3 regions of the Marinobacter salsuginis genome follow, and region 1 is predicted to be linked to each of the others. Evidence: predicted binding sites of a transcription regulator. Region 1 holds the regulator's gene; each other region holds the start of a gene.
What was found. The regulator LexA, encoded in region 1, represses DNA repair genes until DNA is damaged. The targets are predictions, from matches to a motif close to CTGTNTNNNNANACAG.
Positions count from the first base shown of each region.

Region 2: recN (DNA repair protein RecN) is a predicted target of LexA. The motif match lies at 2,003-2,018, and genes of this name have one in related genera.
Region 3: recA (recombinase RecA) is a predicted target of LexA. The motif match lies at 2,405-2,420, and genes of this name have one in related genera.

Region 1 is NZ_BGZH01000001.1:607,615-611,815, forward strand. Features, by position in the region: gene GJU83_RS02780 (DUF6586 family protein) at 189-701, shown strand; gene GJU83_RS02785 (hypothetical protein) at 753-1,013, shown strand; gene GJU83_RS02790 (cell division inhibitor SulA) at 1,018-1,509, opposite strand; gene lexA (transcriptional repressor LexA) at 1,552-2,163, opposite strand; gene GJU83_RS02800 (amidoligase family protein) at 2,389-3,390, shown strand; gene GJU83_RS02805 (gamma-glutamyl-gamma-aminobutyrate hydrolase family protein) at 3,383-4,117, shown strand; gene GJU83_RS02810 (SIMPL domain-containing protein) at 4,149-4,201, shown strand, end outside.
Region 2 is NZ_BGZH01000001.1:1,374,410-1,378,610, forward strand. Features, by position in the region: gene dnaK (molecular chaperone DnaK) at 1-1,126, opposite strand, end outside; gene grpE (nucleotide exchange factor GrpE) at 1,219-1,821, opposite strand; gene recN (DNA repair protein RecN) at 2,077-3,756, shown strand; gene fur (ferric iron uptake transcriptional regulator) at 3,851-4,201, opposite strand, start outside.
Region 3 is NZ_BGZH01000002.1:173,596-177,796, reverse strand. Features, by position in the region: gene mutS (DNA mismatch repair protein MutS) at 1-1,771, opposite strand, end outside; gene pncC (nicotinamide-nucleotide amidase) at 1,853-2,353, shown strand; gene recA (recombinase RecA) at 2,518-3,564, shown strand; gene GJU83_RS12050 (hypothetical protein) at 3,561-3,818, opposite strand; gene GJU83_RS12045 (flavodoxin family protein) at 4,052-4,201, shown strand, end outside.

The DNA.
Region 1 (4,201 bases):
CGCAACGATCAGAACTCGCACAGCCGGGCGCCTTTTTGCCAAATTCAAACGGTCGTTTCAAGTGAATGTTTGTATTTTATTGTGAAACCTCCCCTGGCAGACAGTTGAAGAAATTTGCCGCCAAAAATGGTATGCTGTCGCATTAATTTTCCGGGGTTGCACCCGCGCTGGGGGATTGAAGGTATTCCATGGCCTCGCAATGGCACTCGCAGGTTTCGCAAAAACTCTTTCTCGCCCGCACTCTGCTGGGGCAACTGGATCGACCAACAGTCGAGGGCGTAGGCCATCCCCCCAATGAAGCTGAACAGGCTTTGCGCCGGGAAGCCGCGATCCAGGGGGCGATCGAGTTACTTCTCAGATCCCGGAAATTATTGCTGGTGATGATTGCCAGGTTGTACCAGAAAAAATCAGAAGAGCCTGCCACTCTGGATGAACTGGCCTCGCTGATCGGACCGGAACCGAATGAAATAAGTCGGCTCAGAGACCTGGAACAGCGCTCAGGCAGCTGGTGGAACCATCTGGAACAACTGGAACGCTCTCAGAGCCGACCGCCAGCAACCAAAAAAACCGTGAGCGCGGAGAACATTATTGCGGTAGCCGCCGACACCGGCCCGGATCGCTCCGCGGCGGCCTTGCTGAAAACACTGAATGCCGTCAAACACTTTGCCGACGATCTGGAAGACCAGCACAGCGAGTGGTGAACCACTCCAATTGCCGGTTACACTGATCTGATTAACTTGAAGGTTTACTGAATGTCACCATCGTTTTTTGAAATTGTGCAACTGACCAACGGCGATTACGCCCTGCGCCGCATTGACGATGACAGTGCGCCACTGGTGAAGATCTCATTCTCGGAGGAAGCCCGGGAAATGATGGAAGACCGTGATATGTCTGTTGCTAAAGCAATGATCGCCGCAGGTATCGAGGCGGTCGGAAATGTTGCCCACGATATCGACTGGGAAGACGACGAACTGGACGCTTCAGACGCCCAGCCCTCCTACACTCTCCACTGAGTCATTAACGCTGCCTGAGAACGACCCCATGGCTGTTGCCTTCGGCAGAGGCTTTTTGCAGGGACTCAAAGGCAGCGCGGCCCAGTTTACGGGTCCACATGACCACAGCATGGCAGGTGCCTGCACTGAGGGCTCGCTCGGCCAGTTCCTGCGCGGAATAATCCGACGTTGAACGAAGCACTAGCAACTCACCAGCCACGATCCCATGCATTTTCTGCCACTTGCTGACCAATGCCTGAGGCGGATCAATCCAGGCCAGCCAGCGCTTTTCCTGGTTCAGCTGCGTCAGCATGGGCAACAGCAACTGAAAGTTTTCCACCTGGCCTTCCGGCAAGATGATTTCCGTCACATTTCCAGAGACCTTGGTCTCGGTGGATTCCGGAGAACGTCGGGCACGAATGACAGAGCGTCGCTCGCGGGCGGCGGTTGCCGGCACTGAACAGGACAGAGCATTGGGATTGTAAGCCAGATTCTGATTAAAGCTCATTTGTTCCATAATTCACCCGTTTTCCAATCTATCAGAGGTTATCCGTACTGATCAGTGCAGATCAGAGCGTCGGATAACACCCACACCCAGGCCTTCGATGAACAATTCCTGCTCGGTAAGGTCTACTTCAATGGGTGCGAATTCTTCGTTCTCGGCAATCAGGTAGACTTTCGAGCCTTCCTTGCGGAAACGCTTTACCGTAACCTCATCGCCGACCCGGGCAACGACCACCTGGCCGTTGTGAACATCCTGGGTGCTGTGCACTGCCAGCAAATCGCCATCAAGAATGCCGATATCTTTCATACTCATGCCCCGGACCCGCAGTAGATAATCTGCCGAGGGCGAGAAGAACTCAGGCTGGAGCGTGCAGTGATCCTCAACGTGCTCCTGGGCCAGGATCGGACTACCAGCGGCAACCTGCCCGATCACCGGCAGCCCAAGATCCTCCTCTGCCTCTGGCAGCCGGATACCGCGGCTGGCCCCTGGCACCATCTCAATGGCCCCCTTCCGAGCCAGCGCACGAAGATGCTCCTCTGCAGCATTGGCCGAACGAAAACCCAGTTCAGCTGCGATTTCAGCACGAGTTGGCGGATAGCCGGTCTCATCGACGTAGCGGCGTATGATATCCAGTACCTGTGACTGCCTTGCTGTGAGTTTCATCAAGCTACTCCGTTGTATCGGGGTCGGTGCCAGTATCCGCAGTCCGGGAATGCCTGCTCCGGATAGCCTGCTTCAGGCGCCCTGTTTTTTTATACAGTAAACTGACTATATACAGTGTTTTATCCAGTGTAAAGTCAGGCCCGTGATTTTCTTGCATTGGGTTAACCATGATGATCAGCAGCGGTGTGATATGGTTAGTGTTCAAGCCCTCACAAGTCAGGAAGTAGCATGACGCAAGCCAGTAGTTGCAGGATGCCTGATATCCGAGAGACAAACGAAGGCCGGGAACGCCGCGTGGGTGTCGAGATCGAATTGTCTGGTCTGGGCTACGATGAACTGGTCACCCTGGCCGCAAGGCTTCTTGAAGGGACGGCGGTGCTCCAGTCACGCTACGTGACCAAGCTGGAGACCGCACTCGGCGAATTCACGGTGGAACTGGATTCCGACCCGATCAAGGACCTTGATCTGGCCGATGAACGCCTGCCTCAGTCGATCCGGGAACTGGGCGGCCAGGCGATGGATGTGATTGATGCTGCCGCAGAACGGGTTGTGCCCCTGGAAATCATCAGCCCACCCCTGCCTTTCTCCAGCCTGGAGACTATCGAATATCTCGTTGAAGACCTCAGGAAAGCAGGCGCTCTGGGCAGCCGGGATGCCATCTATTATGCCTTCGGCCTCCAGTTGAACCCGGAACTGCCCGATCTCAGCCCGGAAACAATGGTTCGATACTTCCAGGCGTTCGCGGCGCTTTACGACTGGCTCAAAGACCGGCATCAACTGGATGTCAGCCGCAAATTCACCACCTATATCGAACCCTGGCATGGGCGCTATACCGAGCTTTTGATGGAAGACAACTACCGGCCCAACCTTGGTGAGCTGATGGAGGACTACCTGGAGTTCAACCCAACCAGGAACCGGGCGCTTGACCTGCTGCCTCTGTTTGCTCACCTGGACAGTGAGCGTCTTGAGCGCCATGTTCACGATCCGCGGATCAAGAGCCGGCCAACTCTGCACTACCGGCTGCCGGATTGCGACATCGATAATCCGGATTGGCATTTTTCTACCGTGTGGAACGATTGGGTGGTACTGGAGCAATTGGCCAACAACCCGGACGACCTGGCGGACATGCGGCGGCTGTTCCGGGAGCGACGGAAGCTCAACCTGCATAACCTGACCCACAGCTGGCAGGAAACCACCGACGACTGGTTGGCCAAGAACGGGTATGTCTGAGCCGTTTCCCGAACAGGAACTTGAGGTTCCCGGCCTGACCATTGGCATCAGTGGTCCTGCTCGCAAAAGCCTGGCCCATCGCCTGATCAGCCTTGGATTGCGTCTTCACGGCGCTCGTACCCACTACATTCGTCCCGGGTCGCGGGTGGCCGTAGCCATGCTTGATGGTCTGGTGCTCTCCGGCGGCACCCATGTCCATCCTGAGCGATATGGCCAGGAACCCCAGGTTACCGCAAACTATGATCGCAAACGGGATGCGACCGATCAGTCGCTGCTGGAGCAGGCCGAGGCCATTGGCATTCCCGTGTTGGGGATTTGCCGCGGCGCGCAATTCATTAACGTTTTTCATGGCGGATCGTTGTGCCAGAACGTGACCCCGCTGAGGGTCAACACCCGGCATCGGCCTCTGCTATTGCCCCTGCAAACGGTGCGACTGGTAACGCAAAGCCGGCTTGAACAAGCCATGCGCTCGCCTGTGATCGGCGCCAACCGCATTCACAGCCAGGCGATCAAACGCCTGGGCCAAAATCTGCGTGTAACCGCCGTGGATAATGATCTTTTTGTACAGGCCATTGAAAGCACGCAAGGTCAGTGGCTGACGGGCATCCAGTGGCATCCTGAATATCTGCTTTACCACGGTGGGCACCGGCGCATTTTTGGCCAGTTCGTGGATGCCGCCCGCCGATTCAAACTGGCGCGCCTGGAACCGGATTCCGGCGAAGCCTGATCCATCAACGGTTGCCAAAGGAGGCAATGTCATGAACGGAAGGAACCCCAAGCTCCGTTTTAACCTGAAATCCCGTTTCCTTAT
Region 2 (4,201 bases), 770 kb from region 1:
CAGCACCCATGGCCACGGCTTCGTCCGGGTTAACGTCCTTACGGGCTTCTTTGCCGAAGAACTCTTTAACCTTCTCCTGAACCAGCGGCATACGGGTCTGACCGCCGACCAGGATAACCTCGTCGATTTCACCGGCCTTCATGCCTGCGTCTTCCAGAGCCACCTTACAGGGCTCAAGGCTGCGCTGGACCAGGTCTTCCACCAGGGATTCCAGCTTGGCACGGGTCAACTTCACGTTCATGTGCTTGGGCCCGGACGCATCGGCCGTGATGTACGGCAGGTTCACGTCGGTCTGCTGGCTGCTGGAAAGCTCGATTTTCGCTTTCTCGCCAGCTTCTTTCAGACGCTGCATCGCCAGGGAGTCGCCACGCAGGTCGATGCCGCTGTCTTTCTTGAACTGGTCTGCCAGGTACTCGATGATTTTCAGGTCGAAGTCTTCACCGCCGAGGAAGGTATCACCGTTGGTGGCCAGAACCTCGAACTGGTGCTCACCGTCCACGTCGGCGATTTCGATGATGGACAGGTCGAAAGTACCACCGCCCAGGTCGTATACAGCCACGGTGCGGTCACCGCTCTTTTTGTCCAGGCCATAGGCCAGGGCAGCCGCGGTCGGCTCGTTGATGATCCGCTTTACTTCCAGACCGGCGATCTTGCCTGCATCCTTGGTGGCCTGACGCTGGCTATCGTTGAAGTAGGCCGGAACGGTGATAACCGCTTCGGTCACTTTCTCACCCAGGTAGTCTTCTGCAGTCTTCTTCATTTTCTTGAGAACTTCTGCAGACACCTGCGGCGGCGCCATCTTTTCGCCTTTCACTTCTACCCAGGCGTCACCGTTGTCCGCCTTGGTAATTTTATAAGGCACCATCTTGATGTCTTTCTGAACAACATCGTCTTCGAAACGACGACCGATCAGACGCTTGATGGCGTACAGGGTATTGTTCGGGTTGGTTACCGCCTGACGCTTGGCTGACTGGCCCACCAGGGTTTCACCATCATCGGTGTAGGCGATGATGGACGGGGTGGTGCGATCACCCTCGGCGTTTTCAATTACCTTCACCTTATCGCCATCCATGATGGCAACACAGGAGTTGGTCGTTCCCAGATCGATACCGATAATTTTGCTCATTGAGTCACTCCAATTCTTCTGAATGCTTTCCCGGAGGGGATTAGCCTCCGCTTTCGCTATTTACTGGCTATATTGGCGCTTTAATCGGCTTTTCAAGCCTGCTCATCAATTTTTGGTGCGTCTTCCGCCTTGGCGACCATCACCATGGCCGGCCGCACAACCCGACCATTCAGCAGATAGCCTTTCTGAACCACGGCAACCACACTGTTTGGCTCTGCATCAGGCGCGGGCACCATGGACATGGCTTCGTGCTGCTGGGGATCGAACGGTTCGCCCACAGGGTTAAGCTGCTCAACGTTGAACTTCTTCAGACTGGACATGAACAGATTCAGTGTCATTTCCACACCTTCACGGATGGACGCAACCAACTCGCCCGATTCCTCGTGCCCTTCAGTGCTCTCGACCGCCTTCTCAAGACTGTCCGCAACCGGCAGCAACTCCTTGACGAACTTTTCAAGGGCAAACTTGTGAGCTTTCTCCACATCAATTTCGGCGCGACGCCGAACGTTCTGCATCTCCGCCTGGGAGCGCAGCATCTGCTCCTGAAACTCCTGAACCTGAGCCTTGAGCGCTTCCACTTCGGAGACTTCGCCGTTTTCTCCAGCCTCGCCTTCGGCTGATTGGGCTTCCTCTTTGGCAGCCTCGAGGGCTTCGTTCAGTTCCTCGTGCTCGTTCCGGTTCTCGTCAGTGCTCATGGCTACTCCTGCTTGTTCGAATGCGGCCCACTATCAGTGGCCGGTTAAACATGGGCTCCGGCCGCAGCGAGCCGGAAAATGTCGTTGCGAACGGATATGGGGCCCGCTCTTCAGGTTTCAACCACCAATGCCTGCATTCCTGAAGAAAATCCCATCCGCCGATTTGCAAACAACAAAAACCCTGTATATATTCACAGCAACTGTATACATTCACAGTGTTTTGCCGGTCTCAGGAAAAACGCGGAGGTTATCTGCATGCTGACTCAACTTACGGTTTCCAATTACGCCATCGCCGAACGGGTGGAACTCCAGTTCAACAAGGGCATGACGGCGTTCACCGGCGAGACCGGCGCTGGCAAATCTATCGTACTGGACGCCCTGGGCCTGGCCATGGGCGGGCGCGCAGATGCCGGAGCAGTCCGCCATGGCGCCAAGCGCGCTGATATTACCGCCACCTTCGACGTGTCCGGCATTCCCGAAGCGGGAGACTGGCTCGCCCAGCACGAACTGGATGACGACAACGACTGCATCCTGCGCCGGGTGATCAGCAAGGATGGCCGCTCCCGGGCCTACATCAATGGCCAGCCCTGCCCACTGAACCATTTGAAGGAACTTGGCGGGCTGTTGATGGACATTCACAGCCAGCATCAACATCAGTCGCTGTTACGCAAGGACACCCACCGCAAACTGGTGGACGAGTTTGCCGGCGTTGAAGCCCTGGCCGCCGACACCCGCGAGGCCTGGAAAACCTGGAACCAGATCCGCCAACGGCTGACCGAGCGTCGGCAGAACGCCGACGAAGCGGAGGCCAAGCTGCAACTGCTGCGTTACCAGGTGGAAGAACTGGACCGCCTGGCTCTGGAAGACGGCGAACAGGAACAACTGGAACAAGAGCAGGCGCAACTGAGCCAGGCCGACGCGGTTCTGCACAGCAGCCACCAGGCTGCGCTGCTTTGCACCGAAGATGAGACCAGCGCAGCCGACCTGGTTCGCCAGGCACTGCAACAACTGGAACAGCTTCCCGTGGACGTGCCCGCGCTGGCCGACACCATCCAGATGTTGAACGAAGCCCAGATTCAGATCAGCGAAGCCGGCGACAATCTGCGTCATTTTGTCGAAGATTATGAGGCCGATCCGGCTCGCCTGGCGGAAGTGGAAGAGCGGCTTAGCGCTATTTACCAGATGGCCCGCAAACACCGGATCACACCGGAGGAATTACCGGAATTGCACCAGCGGCTGAGCGCCGAGCTGGCGGAGTTGGACGGCGGCGAAGGCAGCCTGGAACAGCTGGAAGCAGAGCTGGAAAGCCAACGAGCACGTTTCGACGATCTGGCCTGCAAGCTGTCAGAAGCCCGCGCCAAAGCAGCAGCCGAACTCGATCAGCGGGTCGCAGCCGAACTTGCCCAGCTGAGTATGCCCAACATGCAGTTCATTACCCACCTGAATCGCAGCAACGGCGAAGAACCAATGCCCCACGGCCTGGAAGAGATTGAATTCCTGGTTAGTGCCAACCCGGGGCAACCGGCGCGGCCACTGGCCAAAGTGGCCTCCGGCGGTGAACTGTCGCGAATCAGCCTTGCCATCCAGGTGGTGGTAGCCCAGACCTCAACCACGCCGACGCTGGTCTTTGATGAGGTGGACGTAGGCATTGGCGGTGGCACGGCCGAAGTGGTTGGCCGACTGCTCCGGACGCTTGGCAGCAATGGCCAGGTATTGTGCGTTACCCACCTGCCGCAGGTAGCAGCCCAGTGCCATCAGCACCTGTTTGTCAGCAAGTTTACCGAGCAGGATGCAACCTTCTCGAAAATCGAGACGCTGGACGATCACGGCAGAATCAGTGAAGTGGCGAGAATGCTGGGAGGCGTGGACATGACCGAACACACGATCGCTCATGCCCGGGAAATGTTTTCGAAGGGGCAGGCAACCCATCACTGAGCCGCGAGCTACTTTCCACTACCCCTCTCGATCCTGAGAGCTGTTGGGGCGGGCAAAACCCGCCCCTTTTTTCGTCAGGCTGACTGGATCAGGTTCAGGACTTGATGGGCTTTACGTACAAAATCAGGCTGTGATCGACGATTTCGTAACCGTGCTCTTCGGCAATCTTCTTCTGGCGCTCTTCAATGATCTCGTCGACGAACTCGACGACTTCACCAGTCTGGGTGCAAACCATATGGTCGTGGTGATCGTCGCCAGCCATCTCGAACACGGCGTGGCCGCCTTCGAAGTTGTGGCGGAGAACCAGACCCGCCGCCTCAAACTGGGTCAGCACCCGGTAGACTGTTGCCAGCCCCACGTCATCGCCTTGATCCAGAAGCTTCTTGTACACATCTTCGGCACTGAGATGATGCTCTTCCGCAGTCTCCAGGATGTTGAAGATCTT
Region 3 (4,201 bases), on a different contig from region 1:
CCACCGGATGGCGGCCTTCCTCAATGTCGAACCCGGGAGATTCGCTGAATTCCGGCGCGGAAAAGCGCAGAGAAGTGGCCCGCTCTGCAAAGTTGCTAAGCACGTCCAGCTCGGCCAGTGCCTGGGCGGCATCTTGCAGGGGCGCCAACTGTCCGGCTACGGTTTCCAGCACTTCGTCATACAGGCCTTTTTCCCGGGCCAGAGCCCGGCTCTTTGCACTGAGGGCCTTATCTTCGAATTCCTTGAGTTCTGGGGTGATAAAGCGCTCGGCGTTTTTCAGGGTCTGGCGGCGAATGTAGTCCACCGGCGCCTGGTCGGACTGGGCGCGGCTGATTTCTATGTAGTAACCGTGCACCCGGTTGTAGCCGACCTTGAGGGTGCTGATGCCGGTGCGGTCCCGTTCACGTGTTTCCACGTCGAGCAGGTACTGGCCGGCGTTCTCGCTGATGTTGCGCAACTCGTCCAGCTCTTCGTCAAAGCCTTCCCGGATGACCCCACCATCGCGAATCACGACCGGAGGGTTGTCGATGATGGAGCGTTCCAGAAGGTCCGCCAGTTCCGGGTATTCACCAATGGTGGTCGCCAGCTTGACGACATGGTGGGAATTCACCGGTTTCAGTGTTTCCTGCAGGTCCGGCAGGGCCTGGAAGGCATCCCGGAGTCGTGCGAGGTCCCGAGGTCGCGCTGAGCGCAGGGCAACTCGCGCCAATACCCGCTCAATGTCGCCCACGGCTTTCAGCAGGTCGTGTACCGGTTCGTAATGAAACCCGTCCAGCAGTGCCGAAACCGCCTGTTGGCGCTGACGGACAGTCTCCACGTCCCGCAACGGGCGGTTCAGCCAGCGGCGAAGCTCCCGGCCACCCATGGCCGTGGCTGTGCGGTCCATCACCCAGGCCAGGGTGTATTGATGGCCGCCCATCAGGTTAGTGTCGATTTCCAGGTTGCGACGGCTGGCGGCATCCAGAATCACAGCTTCATCCCTGCGTTCGCGGGTCAGCTTGCGGATATGGGGCAGGGCGGTTCGCTGGGTCTCCCTGGCATACTGCAGCAGACAACCGGCGGCACAGACGGCCAGATTGAGCTCCTCACAGCCAAAACCGGTCAGATCTCTCACCTGAAGCTGTTGGGTAATCACCCGGCGGGCCGTGTCGGATTCGAACAGCCAGGGGCCCTGACGGCGGATACCGGTGAAGCCCTCCAGTATTTCCTCGTAGGGAAAATCCTCGCTGATCAGAATTTCCGCCGGACGCAGGCGCTGGAGTTCGCCCTGCAGGGCTTCCAGGTTCTCCAGCTCTGATACCGCAAAGCGGCCGCTGGAGATGTCGAGCGAGGCAAAACCGAACTGTTCCCGGTGGTTGTATATGGCGACCAGAAGGTTGTCACGGCGATCCTCAAGATAGGCGTCGTCACTCAGGGTCCCCGGTGTGACGATCCGAACCACCTGGCGCTCAACCGGTCCCTTGCTGGTGGCAGGGTCACCGATCTGCTCGCAGATGGCGATGGATTGACCTGCCCGAACCAGGCGGGCAATGTAACCCTCAGAAGAGTGATAGGGGATGCCGGCCATGGGGATCGGGTTGCCCCCGGACTGGCCCCGGGCCGTGAGGGTGATGTCCATTAGCTCGGCCGCTTTCTTGGCGTCTTCGTAAAACAGCTCGTAGAAATCCCCCATGCGGTAGAACACCAGTTCATTGGGGTGTTGGCCCTTGATCTTCAGGTATTGCTGCATCATCGGGGTGTGCTTGGAAAGATCGGTCTGAGCTGCTGACATGAACGGGTCCGGTAGCCTTGCTTTGGATGAAGGCGTGAATTGTAAGAAAATAACCGCCGCGATGAAATGAAGGAGGTCATTATGCTGGCCAGCGATCAGGAATTGGAAGACGCAGGCAATCGCCTCGGTGAGCGGTTGCTGCGCACCGGCCGTACAGTGGCTACGGCAGAAAGTTGTACCGGCGGCTGGGTTGCCAAAGTGCTGACCGACCGGGCGGGGTCTTCGGCCTATGTGCTCGGCGGTCTGGTAACCTACAGCAATGAGGCCAAGCAGGGGCTCCTGGGCGTGACCCGGAAGTCGCTGGATGAGCATGGTGCGGTCAGCGAGCCGGTAGTGCGGGAAATGGTGGCCGGCGCCCTGGTGGCAACAGATGCCGACGTTGCCGTGGCCATCAGTGGCGTTGCCGGGCCTGGCGGTGGCAGCGAGGATAAGCCTGTCGGTACCGTCTGGTTCGCCTGGGGCAGCAGTCCGGCCACCACCGTGGCGCTGGTAAAGCACTTCGAGGGCGACCGTGATCAGGTCCGCCGCCAGGCCGTTCTGTTTGCTCTTCAAGGGGTTAGCGATTTTGTGGGCGAACTCTGACGGCTTTCACATCCGCAGGGGTTGGTCTCCTCTCCGGGTTATGTTTTAATACTGTTCAAATATACAGGGAATTGACTGGTCAAGCTGTAGAGATTCCCGATCCACTATTTCGCTGCCGGCCTTGATTGGGGCCCGGCGGCCCAGGCGACAGAGGGTTTGCACTGATGGAAGACAACCGCAAGAAAGCATTGAGCGCAGCACTTGGGCAGATCGAGCGCCAGTTTGGCAAGGGCGCCGTGATGAAAATGGGTGACCAGCCCCGCGAAGCCATCCCTGCGGTTTCCACCGGTTCCCTGGGCCTGGACGTTGCCCTGGGTATTGGTGGCCTTCCTTATGGTCGAATCTGTGAGATCTACGGTCCGGAGAGTTCCGGTAAAACCACGCTCACCCTGCAGGTGATTGCCGAGGCACAAAAGGCGGGCAAAACCTGTGCGTTTGTCGACGCCGAGCACGCCCTCGACCCGGTCTACGCAGAGAAGCTGGGCGTGAATGTGGACGACCTTCTGGTTTCCCAGCCTGACACCGGTGAACAGGCCCTGGAAATTGCCGACATGCTGGTTCGCTCGAACGCAGTTGACGTGATCATCGTTGACTCGGTTGCCGCCCTGACACCAAAAGCGGAAATTGAGGGCGAGATGGGCGACAGCCACGTTGGCCTGCAGGCGCGACTGATGTCCCAGGCGCTGCGGAAACTGACGGGTAACGTCAAGCATGCCAACTGCCTGATGATCTTCATCAACCAGATCCGTATGAAAATCGGCGTCATGTTCGGCAGCCCGGAAACCACCACCGGTGGTAACGCCCTGAAATTCTATTCCTCTGTGCGCCTGGATATCCGCCGTATCGGTTCCGTTAAAGACGGCGACGAGGTGGTGGGTAACGAGACCCGCGTGAAAGTGGTCAAGAACAAGGTGTCCCCGCCGTTCAAACAGGCCGAGTTCCAGATCATGTACGGCAAGGGCATTTACCACATGGCGGAAGTCCTGGATATGGGGGTCAAGGAAGGCTTTGTGGATAAGTCCGGCGCCTGGTACGCCTACAACGGCGACAAGATCGGCCAGGGCAAGGCGAATGCCTGCAAGTTCCTGGAGGAAAACATGGACATTGCTAACGAGATTGAAGCCAAGGTTCGTGACAAGCTGATGCCCAAGCCGGTCTCGAAGAAAGACGCTGAAGAGGCGCCCGCAGAAGCGAACGGCGAGCTTCTCTAAACCTTCCTCAGCGATGTCAGGGGCGGCAGGTGTAGATCCAGACCTGCCGCACCACCGTTGCCTTCGGCTTTCCTTTCAGGTATCAGTCTTCTTTTCAGCTCTCTCCTGAAGTGGCCCGGTTCAGCACCGATGTCGACTTCCAGGCGCCTGAGGTAATCTGCCCCTCCAGACTGTTGCAGCTGGATTCTGATCCACCTTCTGTATTTCATTTGACGATAGAGAGTCTGCAGTTTTCTGCTGTTGGGAAAATGCATTGGTTTCTCCTCCTTTGACTGCTCAGTCCATAGTAAGCAGGAGTCTTTGCAGGGTATCCGTTCAGATGGTTTAAATGTTCTCGTAACAGATCTCTTAATTTCGTCTCTGTGCTGCTCAAATAATGATCATCTGTGCTTGCTGTCCGTTCCTCTGGTTTGAGCTGGTATCACAATGAATTCATACTCGGTGAGTATTGGGTTTCTTTGCTCTTCAGATACAGATCAGAGTCGGTATGGAAGCAAAAAAGAGATTATTGATCGTCGCTCATGCGCCTTCCCCGAATACTCTCAAGCTCAGGGAGGCGGCTGAGCAGGGCGCACGCCATGAAGACATCGAAAGCGTCGAAGTCAAGGTAATGGCACCTCTGGATGCGGGGCCTGAA